3 regions of the Vreelandella lionensis genome follow, and region 3 is predicted to be linked to each of the others. Evidence: predicted binding sites of a transcription regulator. Region 3 holds the regulator's gene; each other region holds the start of a gene.
The links. Region 3 encodes PhoB, which activates phosphate uptake and scavenging genes when phosphate is short. Its sites were predicted from a motif close to TGTCATANNNNTGTCANA; they were not measured.

Region 1 (4,172 bases), on a different contig from region 3:
ACATTTTGATGCCGCTCTCCATCACCAATATCGCCGCGCTGTTCGTGATCATGTTTATTTACGGCTGGAACCAGTATCTGTGGCCGCTGCTGATCACCACCGACCCGGACTACTACACCATTGTGATGGGCATTCAGCGCATGACCTCTGAAGAGAACCCCCAGTGGCACCTTATTATGGCCGCCGTGGTGATGGCGGCTCTGCCACCGGTATTAGTGATTCTGTTTATGCAACGCCTGTTTGTGAAAGGCCTGACCGAGACGGAGAAATAACCATGGCCAGCATTACCTTGGAAGGGCTGAAAAAAACCTACGCGGGCAACGTGGCGGCGGTCAAAGGGGTCGATTTACACATTCAGGACGGCGAGTTTGTGGTGTTGGTCGGGCCTTCCGGCTGCGGTAAATCCACCCTGCTGCGCATGGTGGCAGGCCTAGAGACCATCACCGAGGGCACCCTAAAAATCGGCGAGCGTGTAGTGAACCAGCTAGAGCCCGCCGAGCGGGATATCGCCATGGTGTTCCAAAACTACGCCCTCTACCCGCATATGACGGTGTATAACAACTTGGCGTATGGCCTGAAGAATCGCGGCTTCAAGAAAGACGACATCGACCAGCGGGTGCGCACGGCGGCCAAGATGCTGGAGATTGAGGACTTTTTGGAGCGCAAACCGCGCAAGCTCTCCGGCGGCCAGCGCCAGCGGGTGGCGATGGGCCGTGCGTTAGTGCGCGAGCCCGCCGCGTTTCTGTTTGACGAACCGCTCTCTAACCTAGATGCCAAGCTGCGCGTGCAGATGCGCGTGGAGATCAAACAGCTTCAGCGGCGGTTAAAAACCACCAGCCTCTACGTGACCCACGACCAGTTGGAAGCCATGACACTTGGCGATCGCTTGGTAGTACTTAACGCCGGTCAGATTGAGCAGGTGGGCACCCCGATGGAGATCTACGCCCGCCCAGCCACCATGTTTGTAGCGGAGTTTATTGGCTCCCCCGCCATGAACATGCTGCCGCTGGATTACCTTGCGCAGCAGGATACCCAGGGCGTGCTGAGTCAGTTGCCGAAAGAGACTGATACCGTCGGCATCCGCCCGGACGATATGCAGCTCGCCCCGCCAGCCGCGTCCTATATAACGCTGAACGCTACCTTGATGTTGTTTGAAGCCGCCGGGGCAGAGAGCCATCTTTACCTGAACTTGGCAGGCAGCGACCAACCCACGGTGGTGCGTACCGCAGGCCAGCCACCGGTCAGCGAAGGTGAAACGCTGCAGGTGTACGTGACCGAAGAGGCGCTTCACCCATTTAATAGCACCACTGGCAAACGTACCGCACACTAGCCCCTGCGCCTTAGGCGGGTAACAACGCTACTCGTCTAGGGCGCGGCCGGTACCGCTATGCCACAAACCGCCTGTCATCTTCACGTGATCATACCGTCATCTTGACTACACCTTAGTGTCACAGAGAGCTGCCAACCTGAAGCGGATCATAACTCGCTGCCTTCTTCTGTAAGTAAGGCAACGCAAAAACAGTTTCAGGGAACCCCACTATGACGAAAACACTGTTAGCTCTTGCGATGGCAGCCGCCACCTTCACTGTGTCTACGGCCCACGCTAATAACGATTTAAGCAGCGTATGCCCCAATCCTATTCGCATGGCCGATACCGGCATTGAAGGCATGGGCCCGCTCGCAGAAGCGTTTGGCCCCTTTGCTGAAGCGTTTGAAGAGACCACCGGCCTCACGCTTGAGATGTTTAGCCTCAGCAACCGCACGGCAGCAGGCACCGCGCTGCAGTATGATGACGTGGACCTTGTGTTTGCGGGGCCGTCTGAGTTCGTCCTGTTCGACCGCGAAAGCGATATTGAAATTCTGTTTGCGATTGAGCGCCCCCACTACGGCAGCAGCTTTTATGTTCCCGCCGATAGCGATATTCAGTCGCTGGAAGACCTGGCAGGCCATCGCGTCGCTTTGAAAGACGTGGGCTCCACCAGCGGCCATATTTTCCCAAGCCAAATGCTGGTTGATGCGGGCCTGGATATTGATCGCGACCTTGAGATCATTATGGCGGGCGATGCCCGTGTCGCCGCGCTGGTTAACGGCGATGTGGATGCCATGGGTGGCGGTAACCGCGATATCGAAGAGATCCAGGCGATGGACCCGGACGGCGAATACCGTGTGATTGCTACCAGCGATGTTTTACCCGGTGACCCGGTGGGGATGCGCGGCTCGCTAGACGACGCTTGTAAAACAGCGCTACGCAGCACCCTGGAAGAGAACCGCGACACCCTGTGGAACGCGCTGATTGCTACCGACCGCAACGAAGATAAGTTTTTGAACCGCGACTCCTCGCTGGGCTTTGACCGCACCAATGAAGATTACGATGTAGTGCGCCAAGCCTATGAAGCAGCCGGTATCGCGCTTTAACCCTTACCCGCGCTTATCCGCCTAATGCCTCTGCACTTGAATGTGCAGAGGCAGGGCTAGGCACAGATGGTGTACAACCACGGTAATCCCACTATGTTGGTTAACTCTCTCGCCCTCCTAGCGCAAGCGCAGGAGGTTTTTGTATGAATGCCATTGCGATCAACGATGTGCATAAATATTACGGCCAGCTGCACGTCTTACGTGGGCTAACGCTGGATATTCCCAAAGGGGAGTGCGTAATCCTGTTGGGTGCCAACGGCTGCGGTAAATCCACACTGATGCGCTGCCTCAATGGCTTGGCACGTTATGATTGTGGTGATATCCATATTTTTGATGAACGGCTCTCACAGCTTTCACCCTCCCAGTTACGCACGTTGCGCCAAAAAGTAGGCGTCGTTTTCCAGCAATTTAACTTGGTGCAAAACGTTAGCGTTTTCCAAAACGTGCTCTATGGCGCTCTGGGCCAGCAGCGGTTTGGCCTACTAACAACGCTCTCCTGTCTGGCCAGCCAAGCGCTTCGTGAACGTGCCATGTCGGCGTTAGCGCGCGTCGGTTTAGCTCATAAAGCTCAGGCAAACTGCCGCGACCTCTCTGGAGGACAGCAGCAGCGCGTAGCCATTGCCAGAACGTTAATGCAGGACGCCCAGATCATTATCGCGGACGAGCCTATTGCTAGCCTGGACCCAAAAGCAGGCCGCGAGATTATGGATCTGCTGCTAGAGGTAGTCAGCGAACGTGGCCTCACCGTGCTGTGTACGCTGCACCAGCTAGAGCTAGCGCAGCAGTATGGTGATCGTATTGTCGTCATGAAGGCGGGCACAGTGGTGCTTGATTCGCCCCGCTCAACTGTCTCACTCAACTCGATGCGCGAGCTTTATCAAGGCGAAACCCGCGTAGACCAAACATCCCTTTCACCAAATACCCGCCAACCGCTAAGGGCGATATAACATGCCTTCGACCCCACCGCCGACCACCGATCTACCGCCTCGTTTTCGTCGCCCTTCGCTGTTTGTTTGGGGCATCAGCCTTGGCTTTTTAGCGCTGTTTATTCAGGGCGTGATGGCCACCAATGTCACACTCGAGCGTTTGATACGCGGGGCGACGAACCTAGGTCACTTTATAGGACGGGCTTTCCCACCGGATCTCAGCAATTTAGACGTACTGGCATGGTCGATGTATGAAACCCTCAACATTGCCATTGTCGGCGTAACGCTGGGCGTTATTCTCAGCGTACCGTTTGCACTGCTGGCGGCGCGCAATACCTCCCCCACCCCGTGGGTGCGCTCCATTACACGGCTGATGATTGCCACCATGCGCACTATTCCAGACCTTATCTGGGCGCTGATTTTTGTCGTGGCGGTCGGGTTAGGCCCAATGGCGGGCGTACTAGCCATCGTGATGGATACGATTGGTTTTGCAGCGCGTTTTTTCTCAGAGCGGATTGAGGAAGTCCACCCTGGCCCCTCCGATGCGCTAACCGCTACCGGGGCCGGCAGGCTATCCGTGATTGGGGGTGCGATTTTGCCAGAAACCCTAGCATCGATGACGGCCACTAGCTTATACAGCGTCGAAAAAGCGCTGCGTTCAGCGGTCACGCTAGGGCTGGTAGGCGCAGGCGGCATTGGCGTTGAGCTCGCTGCCGCCATGCGGCTATTTAACTACGACCGCGCCCTCACCATTATTTTGGTGATTCTGGTCGTGGTTATTGGTTTTGAACAGCTCTCGTCGCAAATCCGCAAGCGCGTTATCTAAGCTAC
Region 2 (4,172 bases), on a different contig from region 3:
CAGGTTAAGCGCCGCCATACCACGGGCCAAGCCGACGCCCAGCACCGCGCCCACTAGGGTGTGAGTGGTCGAGATGGGCAGACCAGTACCCGATGCCAGCACTACAGTGGTAGCCGCCGCCAGGGTGGCCGCAAAACCACGGCTTGGCGTCAGCTCAGTAATGCCGGTACCGACCGTCGCGATGACTTTATGGCCATAGGTAACCAAGCCAACGACGATACCGCCGCCACCTAGTACCAATACCCACCAGGGCACAAGGGCCGAGCCCTCAATTTCGCCACCAGTTTGCACCACGCTGATCACCGCTGCCAGCGGGCCAACCGCATTGGCAACATCATTAGAGCCGTGGGCAAAGGCCATGGCACAGGCGGTGAAGATCATTAGTACGCCGAACACTCGCTCCACGTTGGCGTAACCAAAATGGTCGTTGGCGGTCTTTTCAAATTTGATGCGGCGCTGCATCAGCATGCCAATGCCCATAATGACCAAGCCGAGCAGGATGGAGAGCAGCAGGCTTTGGTTAAAGGTCAGGTCGAGCCCCACGTGGGAGAGCCCTTTGGTCAGCGTGACCATGGCAACAATAAAGCCCACCAAAAATACATAGCCCGGCACGTAGCGCTTGGCGGCAGTAAACGGGTTATCGTTTTCAAAAATCAGGTGGTGGACCGATTTGAACAGCACAAAGCCGATGGTACCGGCCAGCAGTGGTGAAACGACCCAGCTTGCCGCAATCTTGGTAACCGCTCCCCAATCCACGGTAGAAGCCCCCAGGCCTGCCACCGCGAAGCCCACAATCGCGCCCACAATGGAGTGCGTGGTGGAAACGGGCCAGCCTTTCATGGAGGCCACTAGCAGCCAGGTTCCCGCTGCCAGCAGCGCCGCTAACATGCCGTACACCAGCAGTTGCGGGTCTTCCTGCAGCAACTCCGGGTCGATGATGCCTTTACGAATGGTGTTGGTAACTTCGCCACCGGCCAGCCATGCGCCTAAAAACTCAAAGACAACGGCAATAAGGATCGCCTGCTTGATGGTAATCGCTTTCGACCCCACCGAGGTTCCCATGGCGTTAGCGACATCGTTTGCGCCAACGCCCCATGCCATAAAGAAACCAAATAAACAGGCCAGAATGATAAAAATGTCACCGTGCTGGGCAATAATCTGCATGAGTATCCCTTAGCGTGCGGTCAAAATCTGCAGGCGACTGCCCACGCGTTCAGCGCGATCAGAGACTTCGCCAACCCACTCGATGATCTTGTAGAGGAAGATCACATCCACCGGCGGCAGCTGGCTCTCAAGCTCAAACAGCTGACGACGAATCGCCACCTGCTGGCTATCGGCCTGGTGCTCAAGGGTGTGCAGTTCGCGGATCATGTTTTGCATGACATCGGAAACGTTGCGACCAAAACCGGATTCCAGCAGGTCTTTCAATTCTTCAAGCGCTTGGCGAGCTTGGGCCACACAGGCCACACTGGTGCGCATGTAGTCGCGCATCGGTTCGGCCAGCTCATTGGGTACGCGCATTTTACGGCCCAGCATAATGCCGGTAATGTCGCGCACTTTGTTGGCAATCTTGTCCTGAACACTGATCAAATCGAGCAGGTCAGAACGCGATACCGGCAGGAACATGGTGTTAGGCAGGTTCAGCCGCAGTTCTGTTTTCAGGGTGTCGGCGTCGTGCTCTAAGCGCGTGACGTTCTCGCGCAGCTCAGCCGCCGTGTCCCAATCACCGACAAGTGTTGCCTCGAAGAACGGCAGCAGTTGGTCGGCACATTCATTGGCCTTGACGATGTGGGCCAGCAGCGGCTGGAATGGCGAGCGGCCAAACATCGCGGAAAAAGGGTTGGAGGTTACCATATAGCCTTTAGCCTGTTTTCGGGGAGCCTGGAAATGGCGGGCGCCAGTATAAAGAGTGCGTCCGCCGCCGTCATGAAAAGTTCATAATGTCATCAAAAATTAACCAAAATGTCACAATAGTGAGGTGGCGATTGTCATGAAAAACTCAACCAGTATGCCAGCACCGACCGAGGTAGAGCTAAAACTGGCACTGCCGCCCACCCAGATCGACGCGCTGTTACACCATCCGGTGCTCGCCAGCACTCCCCCCGTTCAGCAGCAGCTGGCCAACACCTACTTCGATACCCCGGCGGGAGATTTAGCCGCCGCACGAATAGCGGTGCGCCTGCGCCAGCTGGATAGCCAAGTATTGCAGACGGTAAAAACCGCCGGCCAAGGGGGTGGCGGGCTCTCCAGCCGACAGGAGTGGGAGTGGCAAGTTCCTGACCCCAGCTTAGATCAATCCGCCCTGGCCGCCCTGCCGCCCTTTCAAAACGCGTTAGCAGACAAAATTGCGGCACTGCGCCCGACGCTAAGCACAGACTTCACCCGCCGCAGTTGGCAGCTTGCCTGGCAAGGCAGCAAGATTGAGCTGGTGCTGGATGAGGGCGAGATCGTTTGTGGCAAGGCTCGCGCGCCGATTTGCGAAGTGGAGCTAGAGTTAAAAGCAGGCGACCCTGAGGCGCTATGGTCGCTGGCGGCCGAGCTGGCCAGCCAAGTACCACTGCGTCCCTCCGACAGCAGTAAGGCATCGCGGGGCAATGCGCTGGGCCGCCAGCAGTGGCCGCTGCCTGATGCCCAGCACCCGGCCGAGTGGCTACACCGCGCGACAGTCGCACTCGACGCCTATCACGATAGCGGTGACGTGACGCACTTAATCGCCGCGCAGCAGGCATTGGCAACGCTTGCCCAGCACCCGCAGCTGGATAGCGCCGCACGGGCAGATGCTGAGATGCTGCCTAAGGCATTAGATAGCGCAGGCATGCCCACCACCGCCTACGGCGCGGCTGCGTTAAATTTGGCTCGTCGCTTCGCTTATGAAACCGCGCTACGCTAAACACGTTTCAACCACTCATTAAGCCCACCTCAGGATGACGCGATGAGCTTTCCCCTTACTCCCGGCGCCGAAGGATTCCGCGCCCGGCTGTTCCATATTATTTTTGAATCCGATACGCCGGGGGCGAAGGCGTTTGATATTGCGCTAATCGTCGCCATTCTGCTCAGCGTTGCGGTGATTTTGCTCGGTAGCGTTGAGATCTATGCCGAGCGTTATGGGCATATTTTCTTCTACATCGAATGGGCCTTTACACTGCTGTTTAGCCTGGAACTGCTGGTACGGCTCTACTGCCTTGAACGCCCAAGGGTCTATTTAAAGAGTTTTTACGGCATAGTGGATGTGATTGCAATTATCCCCACTTGGCTAGTGCTGCTGGTGCCTGGCGCGCATGCGCTGGTGATGGTGCGGATTTTGCGGGTGTTACGCATCTTCCGCATTTTGCGACTGATGGAGTTTGTGGGGGAAGGCAGGCTGCTGCTGGATGCGCTTAAACGTAGCCTGCGCCAGATTTTGCTATTTTTCAGTAGCATTCTCATGGTAGTCACGCTGTTTGCCGCGCTGATGTACACCATTGAGTCCCCTGAGTCGGGCTTTACCAGCATCCCCATGTCGATATATTGGGCCATCGTGAGCATTACCACCGTCGGGTATGGGGATATTGTGCCCGCCACTTCGCTGGGCAAAGCCATCACAGTGATTCTGATGCTGATTGGCTACTCGATTATTGCCGTGCCCACCGGGGTGTTTTCTGCCCAAGTGATCCGCTCAATTCGTGAAGACCGCTACTCAGAAGAAGCCTGCCCTGGCTGCGGCCACGACCGCCACGAAAAGCGTGCCCGCTACTGCCTGCGCTGCGGCACTTGGCTGGATGAAAATAGCGAAGACCCACGCAAGAAAGCGCAGAAGAAAGAGGGAGACAATGGCGATGAGGCTCCTAGCGAGTCGTAGCGGTTGTCACCGCCACTATCTACCAGTGCTCAAACAGGCACTCAAAACACGGGGGTGCTAGGCACCCCCGTCGTTTCTAGCCTTTCCGGCATCAGTCTTGAAATGGCGTGATGTCCCCGCGCCCTTCCCGCACAATTTTCGGCGGCAGCTCACGCAGGTCAATCACGCTGGTTGGGTCAAGGTGGCAGGCACCGCCATCAATAATCAAATCCAGATGGGCACCAAAGCGCTCGCGAATCTCCTCGGGGTCGCTCATCGGCAGCGCCTCGCCAACCGGAATCAGCGTCACGCTCATCAGCGGCTCACCCAGCGCTTCTAGCAGCGCATGGGTAAT
Region 3 (4,172 bases):
GAAGATGTCGTGTGTGAGTCGGGCATACCGTCACCAAACGTCGGAGGAACAAAAGCCTGTAAAGCCACCATGTTACACTAGCCCGCTCTGAATTGACCGCCTTGGAGGCTTAGGTGACCGCCCCTGTGTTATCCACTCCTGCGTTTTCGCTCTTCCCTCAGTGGCTGCCCGTGGCAGCCGCTCAGCCAGCCATGAGTGCGCCTTGGTGGCAGTGGATAGCGTCCACGGATTCCTTAACCGCGCGCCTCATGGCAGCAGGCGAGCCGGGAACGTTTCGGGTGCGCTTGCTGCGCCAAACCATTGGCCTGCCCCAGCGCGATGAAGCCTTGGCCCTAGGCATCGCGCCTCGCCGCTACGCGTGGCTGCGCGAGGTGGCGCTGTGTGTTGATGAAACGCCGTGGGTGGTAGCGCGTTCGGTGGCCCCGCTTCACCAGCTACAGGGAAAAGGTTTGGGGAAGTTGGGCGAGCGCTCGTTAGGCAGCTGGCTATTTCAGCAGCCCGACTTGGTTCGCGGGCCGCTGGAAGCCACGGCGACACCGCCACGTTTTACCCACCAGCAGCCGGGGCTATCGGCCAATAGCTTATGGGGGCGGCGCTCTGTCTTTGAACATGGTGGGCTTTCGTTACTGGTTCAGGAGTATTTTTTATCTACCATGGCGGATGCGCTGGGCCTTCCGTCGCGCTAGGCTAACGCAGCAGCTTTTTTGACGAGGTAAGCATGAGCATGGACCGTTCTCTGTTGCGCCCGACCGGGTGGGCCCGTTTGGCAGATTTCTTACAGTTAATGCGCTTGGACCGGCCCATTGGCACTTGGCTGCTGATGTGGCCAACGCTGTGGGCGCTGTGGGTCGCGTCAGAGGGCGTGCCGGGCCGCGATGTACTGCTGATTTTTATTGCCGGGGTATATGTGATGCGCGCCGCAGGCTGCGTGGTGAACGACTACGCCGACCGCCACTTCGATGGCCATGTTAAGCGTACCAAGCAGCGGCCACTGGCCACCGGTCGGATCAGCGAAACCGAAGCGCAGCTGCTATTTGTGGCACTGGTGGCCGCCGCCTTTATTTTAGTGCTGCTGACCAACTGGTTTACCGTGCTGCTCTCGCTTGGGGGTGTGCTGCTGGCATTTATTTATCCGTTTATGAAACGCTACACACACTTTCCCCAGGTGGTGCTCGGGGCGGCTTTCTCCTGGGCGATCCCGATGGCGTTTGGCGCGGTACTGGGGCATGTGCCGCTGGAAGGCTGGCTGCTATTTAGCGCTAACCTGCTGTGGACGGTGGCTTACGATACCCAATACGCCATGGTGGATCGTGACGATGATCTGAAAATCGGCATTAAATCCACCGCGGTGCTGTTTGGCAGCGCCGACCGTTTCATCATTGGCCTGCTGCAGCTTGCTACGCTGGCGTTGCTTACCTGGGTGGGGTTGCGGGTTGGGTTAGGCGGTTTTTTCTGGCTGGGTCTGGCGGGCATGGCAGCGACGTTTGCTCATCAGCAGCGATTAATTTTTCACTGTGACCGCGACCGCTGCTTCCAGGCGTTTCTGAATAACCACTGGTCAGGGCTCTTGGTGTTTGCCGGAATTGTTCTGAGCTGGTGGCCTGCAGCTGGCTAATTATGCTGGGTGTCATAGAATTGTCATTAAGTCATGGTGTCATCGTCACAGACATGTCATTGAACTGTTTTGTATAAACGAGTTTTCATAGAACACCGTGAGGCCCTGGATGACCGCCAAGACCGTACTGATTGTCGATGACGAGGCGCCCATTCGCGAGATGATCGCTGTGGCGCTGGAAATGGCTGACTATCGCGTGCTTGAAGCGGACAACGCCCAGGATGCCCATGCGATGGTGGTTGACCACCAGCCCGACCTGCTGCTGCTGGACTGGATGATGCCGGGCACCAGCGGCATCGAGCTGGCCCGTCGTCTCAAGCGCGAAGAGGCCACCGCTGAGCTGCCCATTATTATGCTGACCGCCAAAGGCGAAGAGGATAATAAAATTCAGGGCCTGGAGGCGGGTGCGGATGACTACATCACCAAGCCGTTTTCCCCCCGCGAGTTGGTGGCACGTCTTAAAGCCGTGCTGCGCCGGGCGACCCCGCGCGGTGTGGAAGACCCCATCGAAATCAATGGATTGCTGCTGGACCCAGTGAGCCATCGCGTCAGCGCCCATGGCAAAGCGCTGGAGATGGGCCCTACCGAGTACCGCTTACTGCAATTCTTTATGACTCACCAAGAGCGCGCCTATACCCGTAGCCAGCTGCTTGATCAGGTGTGGGGCGGCAATGTGTATGTAGAAGAGCGCACGGTGGATGTGCATATTCGCCGGTTGCGCAAAGCGCTAGGTGAAGCGCATCAGAATCTGATTCAAACAGTGCGGGGCACTGGGTATCGTTTCTCTGCTCGGGTGTAATCGTGCGTCTGTGGAGCCGTGAACTGTGGCGAATTATCTGGCTGGCTTTCCTGGGGATGTGCCTGGGATGGCTGCTGGGTTACCCCGGTTTCGGGTTAGCTGCGGGTCTAACGCTCTGTTTGGTGTATCAACTCCGCCAGCTTAGGGCGCTGTTCAAGTGGCTAACGCTCAACCCGCACGATGAGCCTCCTGCGGCAACTGGCATGTGGGGCGAGTTATTCGATCGCCTTTACCGTTACCAAAAAAGCCAGCGCATTACGCAAAGCCGGCTGCGAGCAACCCTCGCGCGTATTCAAGAATCCTCGGAAGCGATGCGTGATAGCGTCGTGATGCTGGATCGCCACGGTGATTTAGAGTGGTGGAACAGTGCCGCCACCGACATGCTAGGCCTGCAGACCGCCCATGACCGCGGTCAGCACATTACTAATCTGCTGCGCGACCCGCGTTTCATCAGCTACTTTAATGCCCGTGAGTACAGCGAGCCGCTCACGCTCACCTCGCCCATTGATGAGCGTCGCATTCTGCAGTACCAAATCACCCTGTATGGCGACGACGAGCGCTTGGTTATGGCGCGGGATATTACCCGCTTGCATCGCCTAGAGCAGATGCGCCGCGACTTCGTCGCTAACGTCTCCCATGAGCTGCGCACCCCACTCACCGTGCTTTCCGGCTATCTGGAAACCTACGGCGATCTTAAAGAGATGCTGCCACCGCGCCTGAGTAAAGGCATTGGTCAGATGGAAGAGCAGACCAAGCGTATGCAGAACCTGGTGAATGATCTACTGCTTTTGTCACGTCTGGAGATTGACCGAGGCGGCGAAGATCATCAGCCGCTTGAGGTTGGGTCGATGCTTGAGAGCATTCGCCGGGATGCGCTGGCGCTCTCGAACCAGCAGCATAGCGTTCAGGTGGCGTTGGAGTGCGAGGCGCGCCTGGTGGGCAGCGAGCAAGAGCTACGCAGCGCCATCTCAAACCTAGCGTTTAACGCAGTGCGCTATACGCCTGCTGGCAGCCAGATCACTCTCCGCTGGGTCGCAATGCCCAATGGCCGCGCCTGTATTGAAGTGGATGATGATGGTGAAGGGATTGATCCGGTGCATATCCCGCGCCTTACCGAGCGCTTCTACCGCGTTGATAAAGGGCGCAGTACGGCCACTGGCGGTACTGGTCTTGGCCTTGCCATTGTTAAACACGTTCTACTGCGCCATGATGCACAGCTTCAAGTGGAGTCGTTACCCGGTGAGGGGGCGTTGTTCCGCTGTGTTTTCCCGCCCTCCCGTGTCGTTAACAGCTAACACGGTGTCATACCACTCTTCGTCTTGGCTTGCATAAATTATGTATAAATGTGCCATATTGGCATGCAAGCATGGTCAAACACCGCGCATGTGTCATATGTAGCCAACTAATCATCTACTTAAGCCAGTGCTAGAGGGTTAATCGGCATAGTGGTTATTTTTATAAGTGTCTGTATATAAATAGATTTTATTTCTATTAAGAGTTTTTGGCATATCGGCTGCAATATACTTGTCAAGGAAGATTACCGCAGGAACTGGTAAGACAAGATGTCACTCTTCCTTAAATAGCGGTATTTCACAGCGATCGAGGAGGCGGAATATGATGTCCAAGGAACTACTCAAGAAAGCTGGTATTTTAGGTGTAGCGTTTGGTCTGGTAGCAAGCCCACTGACATTTGCTCAAGAGCCTGCAGATCCGGCAGACAACATTTCTCCAGATGAGCAGCCGGTCGAAGCTCAGTCT

Region 1: a site for PhoB is predicted at 1,403-1,420, ahead of phnD (phosphate/phosphite/phosphonate ABC transporter substrate-binding protein). Genes of this name have one in related genera too.
Region 2: a site for PhoB is predicted at 1,942-1,959, ahead of ACIGG6_RS10265 (CYTH domain-containing protein). Genes of this name have one in related genera too.

Annotation. Positions count from the first base shown of each region.
Region 1 is NZ_JBITWC010000011.1:4,036-8,207, reverse strand. It holds gene ugpE (sn-glycerol-3-phosphate ABC transporter permease UgpE) at 1-272, shown strand, start outside; gene ACIGG6_RS08480 (sn-glycerol-3-phosphate import ATP-binding protein UgpC) at 275-1,330, shown strand; gene phnD (phosphate/phosphite/phosphonate ABC transporter substrate-binding protein) at 1,540-2,415, shown strand; gene ACIGG6_RS08470 (phosphonate ABC transporter ATP-binding protein) at 2,559-3,362, shown strand; gene phnE (phosphonate ABC transporter, permease protein PhnE) at 3,364-4,167, shown strand.
Region 2 is NZ_JBITWC010000014.1:31,029-35,200, forward strand. It holds gene ACIGG6_RS10255 (inorganic phosphate transporter) at 1-1,164, opposite strand, end outside; gene ACIGG6_RS10260 (TIGR00153 family protein) at 1,174-1,854, opposite strand; gene ACIGG6_RS10265 (CYTH domain-containing protein) at 1,991-2,890, shown strand; gene ACIGG6_RS10270 (ion transporter) at 2,933-3,838, shown strand; gene ACIGG6_RS10275 (L-threonylcarbamoyladenylate synthase) at 3,930-4,172, opposite strand, start outside.
Region 3 is NZ_JBITWC010000001.1:57,665-61,836, reverse strand. It holds gene ACIGG6_RS00335 (NAD(P)/FAD-dependent oxidoreductase) at 1-26, opposite strand, end outside; gene ACIGG6_RS00330 (chorismate--pyruvate lyase family protein) at 114-686, shown strand; gene ubiA (4-hydroxybenzoate octaprenyltransferase) at 725-1,615, shown strand; gene phoB (phosphate regulon transcriptional regulator PhoB) at 1,725-2,414, shown strand; gene phoR (phosphate regulon sensor histidine kinase PhoR) at 2,417-3,709, shown strand; gene ACIGG6_RS00310 (hypothetical protein) at 4,029-4,172, shown strand, end outside.